DNA from 2 places in the Cupriavidus sp. FW305-27 genome. Region 1 is predicted to be linked to the other one. Evidence: predicted binding sites of a transcription regulator. Region 1 holds the regulator's gene; the other holds the start of a gene.
The links. Region 1 encodes NrdR, which represses ribonucleotide reductase genes. Its sites were predicted from a motif close to CACNANATNTNGTG; they were not measured.
Positions count from the first base shown of each region.

Region 2: AC3WRI_RS20295 (ribonucleoside-diphosphate reductase subunit alpha) is a predicted target of NrdR. The motif match lies at 1,496-1,509, and genes of this name have one in related genera.

Region 1 covers NZ_JBYTAG010000008.1:129,515-132,687, reverse strand. Annotated here, with positions in the region: ZMP/ZTP riboswitch at 32-177, shown strand; gene glyA (serine hydroxymethyltransferase) at 302-1,549, shown strand; gene nrdR (transcriptional regulator NrdR) at 1,706-2,173, shown strand; gene pilV (type IV pilus modification protein PilV) at 2,306-2,935, shown strand; gene AC3WRI_RS05990 (PilW family protein) at 2,937-3,173, shown strand, end outside.
Region 2 covers NZ_JBYTAG010000042.1:50,022-53,194, forward strand. Annotated here, with positions in the region: gene AC3WRI_RS20285 (sigma-54-dependent transcriptional regulator) at 1-625, shown strand, start outside; gene ampD (1,6-anhydro-N-acetylmuramyl-L-alanine amidase AmpD) at 622-1,239, shown strand; gene AC3WRI_RS20295 (ribonucleoside-diphosphate reductase subunit alpha) at 1,735-3,173, shown strand, end outside.

The DNA.
Region 1 (3,173 bases):
GCCCGCCTCGCGCTACACTGCGCGCAACCATTCCATCTTGCGCGACTGGCGAAGTCAGTGGGCACTACCACGAGGAAGCGCAAGTTCTCTGGCGTGACGTTCATTGCGCGTTCGCGTAGCGTTCAGCACGCCTAGGCGTGAAGTTGCTTGCGCCTGCCGCTCGCCTGGGCAGCGAATGGGAAGCAGGGTGCGCCCTGCACCGACGGTTACAAGCCGCCGGTGCTGGTCGCCGCTAGCCTTCCCCGCGCGCCCTACCCCCGATGCGTGAATCGGATTCCCTATTTTTCAGACGAGTTTCGCCATGTTCGAACGCAGCCGTTTTACGATCGACCAGATCGACCCCGAGGTCTTTGCCGCCATCCAGCAGGAGAACCAGCGCCAGGAAGACCACATCGAGCTGATCGCCTCCGAGAACTACACCTCGCCGGCCGTGATGGCCGCCCAGGGTTCGCAGCTGACCAACAAGTACGCCGAGGGCTATCCCGGCAAGCGCTACTACGGCGGTTGCGAGTACGTCGACGTCGTCGAGCAGCTGGCCATTGACCGCGTCAAGCAGCTGTTCGGCGCCGAAGCCGCCAACGTGCAACCCAACTCGGGCTCGCAGGCCAACCAGGGCGTGTACTTCGCCGTGCTCAAGCCGGGCGACACCATCATGGGCATGAGCCTGGCCGAAGGCGGCCACCTGACCCACGGCATGGCCCTGAACATGAGCGGCAAGTGGTTCAACGTGGTCAGCTACGGCCTGAACGCCCAGGAAGACATCGACTACGACGCGCTGGAAAAGCTGGCCCAGGAGAAGAAGCCCAAGCTGATCATCGCCGGCGCCTCGGCCTTCGCGCTGCGCATCGACTTCGAGCGCATCAGCAAGGTTGCCAAGTCGATCGGCGCTTACTTCATGGTCGACATGGCCCACTACGCCGGCCTGATCGCCGCGGGTGTCTACCCGAACCCGGTGCCGCACGCCGACTTCGTCACCACCACCACGCACAAGAGCCTGCGCGGCCCGCGCGGCGGCGTGATCCTGATGAAGGCCGAGCACGAGAAGGCCATCAACTCGGCGATCTTCCCCGGCATCCAGGGCGGCCCGCTGATGCACGTAATCGCCGGCAAGGCCGTCGCCTTCAAGGAAGCGCTGACGCCTGAGTTCAAGGAATACCAGCAGCAAGTGGTGAAGAACGCCGCCGTGCTGGCCGAGACCCTGATCGCGCGCGGCCTGCGCATCGTCTCGGGCCGCACCGAAAGCCACGTGATGCTGGTTGACCTGCGCGCCAAGAACATCACCGGCAAGGAAGCCGAGCGCATCCTGGGCGAGGCGCATATCACCGTCAACAAGAACGCCATCCCCAACGATCCGGAAAAGCCGTTCGTGACCTCGGGCATCCGCCTGGGCTCGCCGGCCATGACCACGCGCGGCTTCAAGGAAGAAGAAGCCCGCATCGTCGGCAACCTGATCGCCGATGTGCTGGACAACCCGCACGACGCCGCCAATATCGCCAGCGTGCGCGAGCAGGCGGCAGCCCTGACCAAGCGTTTCCCGGTCTACGGCTGATGCATCGAGGCCGCCCATGCGGATTCCGCATGAGCGGCCGGCAGCTCCGCAAGCCGGCGTCCTCGGGCACCGGCTTGCGGGCCTCGCCAACCCGCCCCGCCTCCGCAGAACGACAACACGGACAAGGCGACGGGGTTCAACTGAAGGTGGTCCGGCATGAAATGCCCCTTTTGCGGTCATTCCAATACCCAGGTACTCGACACGCGCATGTCGGAAGACGGCGATGCCGTGCGCCGGCGCCGCCGCTGCGAAGCCTGCGACCGCCGCTTCACCACCTATGAGCGGATCGAGCTGTTCTTCCCCGCCATCGTCAAGAAAAACGGCTCGCGCGTGGACTACACGCGCGCCAAGCTGAAGGATTCCATGCGCCTGGCGCTGCGCAAGCGCCCGGTCTCGGCCGAAGCCATCGACGAAGCCATCACCCGCATCGAAGAAAAACTGCTGGCACTGGGAGAGAAAGAAGTCCCCAGCAGCCAGGTCGGCGAACTGGTGATGCGCGAATTGCGCAAGCTCGACAAGATCGCGTATATCCGCTTTGCTTCGGTGTACCGGAGCTTTGAGGACGTGTCGGAATTCCGCGACGTGCTGGATGAGTTTGCGGCGTCCACCCCCCGGAAGGGGTAGCAAAAGTAACAAAATCGTTGTTTAATCCCCGTTGCATTTCCGCAAGGCCCGCTGTCGCATATTAAAAGGGCCCGGGATTGCAGACCAAAAAAAGAAGTTAACGAAGTCGGACGTCTTTTGACGGGGGTCAGAATGGGTCAACGCTGCCGCGGGGCAGCCGGCTTTGCCATGCTCGAAGCATTGGTGGCAATTGTCGTTCTGGCGGTTGGCGTGCTCGGCGTCGCCAGCCTGCTGCTGAATTCATCCCGCTTCACGCAACAAGCTTCCTACGACACCACTGCCATGCAGCTGGCCACCGAGATGGCCGAGCGCATGCGTGCCAATCCGGCCGTCTCGCAAACCGGCGCGGCGGCGGAAGCCATCATCCCGAACCGCTACTTCATCGACACTGCCACCGGGCAGCCGCCCGCGCTCACGGCAGCAAACAGCCCGTACGCGATCGCCTGCCCGGGCACGGCGGCCGGGTGCGCGCAGCAACTGGCGGATTTCGATGTCGCCGAGTTCTGGGAGCGTGTCAGCACAGGCCTGCCTGGCGGACGCGCCGTGATTTGCCGGGACATGGTCGCCTACGACCAGGCCACCGGCTTCTCATGGGGATGCACGCCATCGGCCACTGGCCGCGCGGACGACGCACCGATTGTCATCAAGATCGGCTGGATCTCCCGGCTTGCCGCCAGAACCGTCGCGGCACGGGTCGACATGTCCGACATGGGCACGCGCCCCCAGGTGGTCATCGTGGCCACGCAGGGCACGGTTAACTGACATGCGGAACGCCAGGATGTATCTCAACGCCGGCCGGCATCGTCAACTGGGGCTGTCGCTGGTGGAGCTGATGGTGGCGATGACGCTGAGCCTGCTCCTGATCATGGCTGCCGCGGCGCTCTACCTGACCGGACGAGCCAACTACAACAGCATCGATGACACCACTGCGCTGGATGAGAAAGGCCGTTTTGCGGTGGATACCGTGGTTCGGATCGTGCGCCAGGCCGCGTGGAGCAAC
Region 2 (3,173 bases), on a different contig from region 1:
CGCCATCCTGGACCACCTGGCGGTGCGCTACGGCGACCCGCGCCCCAAGCGGCTGTCGCCGGCGGCGCTGCAACGGCTGGTGGCCTATCCGTTCCCCGGCAACGTGCGCGAGCTGGAGAACCTGCTGGAGCGCGCCTACGCCTTTGCCGAGAGCGAAGAGATCGAGCTGGCCGACCTGGGCCCGCTGGACGCCGGCGCCGAGCGCGCCGGGCTGATGCATGCCCCCGCGCCGGCGATGGCGCCCACCAACTATTCCGCCCCCTGGGGCGCCGCAGGCATGTGGGCGCCGGTGCCGCCGGCCGCCGCGCCCGCGCCGGCCCCGGCAGAGCCGCCGCCCGTGGTGCCCGCCCCGGCCAGCGCGCCCGAACCCGAGCCCGCCGGCGATCCCGCCGAACGCGCCTGCCGCGGCATCGTCTTCCCGATCGACCTGCAAGCCAGGCTGGAAGCCGTGGAGCGCGAGCTGATCCTGCAGGCGCTGGCGCAGACCAACTTCAACCGCACCGCGGCCGCGCCGCTGCTGGGCCTGAACCTGCGCCAGCTGCGCTACCGTATCCAGCAACTGGGCATCCGCGAGGCCATGGACGCCGCCGAACGCAGCACCGTGGAAGGCGAGGGCACGTCATGAGCAAGCCCGAGCACCGCTATCTGCCAGAGGCCGACGGCTGGGTCCCCGCCGCGCGCCGCGTGCCGTCACCAAACTTTGACGAGCGCCCGGCCGGCATGCCGGTGGACCTGGTGGTGCTGCACAACATCAGCCTGCCGCCCGGCCAGTTCGGCAGCGGCGACATCGAGGCCTTCTTCCAGAACCGGCTCGATCCCAACAAGCACCCGTACTTTGCCACCATCCACCAGGTGCAGGTGTCCGCGCACTTCCTGGTCACGCGCGAGGGGGAGCTGGTGCAGTTTGTCCCGTGCACGCAGCGGGCCTGGCACGCCGGACAGTCCGACTTCTTCGGCCGCGCCCGCTGCAACGATTTCTCCATCGGCATCGAGATCGAGGGCTGCGACGACCTGCCGTTCACCCTGGCCCAGTACGACACCGTGGCCGCGCTGGTGCCGGCGCTGCTGGCCGCCTACCCGGTGCGCGCGATTGCCGGCCACAGCGACATCGCCCCGGGGCGCAAGACCGATCCCGGCCCGCATTTCGACTGGGCACGCTTTGCCAGGCAGGCCGGCGTGGCGCCCGGCATGTTGCCCTACCAGTGCCCTGGCGCGGCTGGCCAGGTGACGAATCCTTAACCTCATTCCCCATCCCCGTGCGCCCCGTTCCGGCGCACATGCCCTGCCTCGGGGTGGGGCTATCGCAACCTCGCAACAATCAAAAAAATTTTTGTGAAATGTGCAGTTGCGAACGGTCTGGCGAAAACCCTTGCGAGTATTAGGCTTGCGGGCATGTGGCGCTGCCGCATCGGCGCAACCGCCCCCGAAATAGCGCTTGTCAAGACTGGTCATTCGGATTCGTTTCACTATACTTAGCCCAGTTTCACGCGTCACACACTATATCTAGTAGTCCAACCGGGGAGCCGGCCCCAAGGGTGAGTCAGGGATCACGAAGTTCGTGCATCGTCTCGAAACCGCCCGCTAAGGCCAGCGAATCACAAGAGTCCCTGGCGAAATGTTCACGTAAAGGCAGTCTGTCCGCCCCCGACCTCACGCCGGGAGGGACGTTCTTTTCGCCGCATTTCGCCAGGGACTCTTTTGTCTCTTATTTCCAGGGTAAAAACAGGAGTTCTCATGCAAACGGCCCAGAACGAAATCACCACGGGTGGCGCCGCCGCCGGTATTGCACCGACCGCGCAGCAGACCCCCGCCAACGCCGCCAATACGAACTACCCGGATCACAAGATCATTCGACGCAACGGCGCCGTGGTGGCTTTCGAGCCGTCCAAGATCGCCGTTGCCATGACCAAGGCCTTCCTCGCCGTGAACGGCGGGCAGGGCGCCGCGTCCGCGCGTGTGCGCGAGATCGTCGAGCAACTGACTGACAACGTCGTGCGCGCACTGGTGCGCAGCCGCCCCAACGGCGGCGCCATCCATATCGAAGACGTGCAGGACCACGTGGAACTGGCGCTGATGCGCTCGGGCGAGCATGAAGTGGCCCGCGCCTACGTGCTGTACCGCGAGAAGCGCAAGGACGAGCGCGCCCAGGCCAACGCCCAGGCCGTGGCCCGCGTGCAGGAAGGCGGCATCTCGGTCAACGTGACCGATGGCGGCGTCACGCACGTGCTGGACATCGCCGCGCTGCATGACCTGATCGACAACGCCTGCAGCGGCCTTGGCAACGCAGTGAGCGCCGAGCCGATCCTGAAGGAAACCCTGAAGAACCTGTACGAAGGCGTGCCGATGACGCAGGTGTACGACTCCGCCATCCTGGCCGCGCGTACCCTGATTGAAAAGGACCCGAACTACAGCCAGGTCACCGCCCGTATCCTGCTGCACACGATCCGCAAGGAAATCCTGGGTGCCGAAGTGACCCAGGGCGAGATGTCCAGCCGCTACGCCGAGTACTTCCCCAAGTTCATCGCCCGCGGCATCGAAGCCGAGCTGCTGGACGAAAAGCTGGCCACCTTCGACCTGGCCCGCCTGGGCGCCGCGCTGGACGCCGGCCGCGACTTCCAGTTCAACTACCTGGGCCTGCAGACCCTGTACGACCGCTACTTCCTGCATATCGATGAAACCCGCATCGAAATGCCGCAGGCCTTCTTCATGCGCGTGGCCATGGGCCTGGCGCTGAACGAGAAGGACCGCGAAGCGCGCGCCATCGAGTTCTACCAGCTGCTGTCGTCGTTCGACTTCATGTCGTCCACGCCGACCCTGTTCAACTCCGGCACCCGCCGCTCGCAGCTGTCGTCGTGCTACCTGACCACCGTCTCCGACGACCTGGAAGGCATCTACGAAGCGCTGAAGGAAAACGCGCTGCTGTCCAAGTTCGCCGGCGGCCTGGGCAATGACTGGACCAACGTGCGCGCACTCGGCTCGCACATCAAGGGCACCAACGGCAAGTCGCAAGGCGTGGTCCCGTTCCTGAAGGTGGTCAACGACACCGCCGTGGCCGTGAACCAGGGCGGCAAGCGCAAGGGCGCCGTCTGCGCCTACCTGGAAACGTGGCACCTGGACATCGAAGAGTTCCTGGAACTGCGCAAGAACACCGGCGACGACCGCCGCCGCACCCA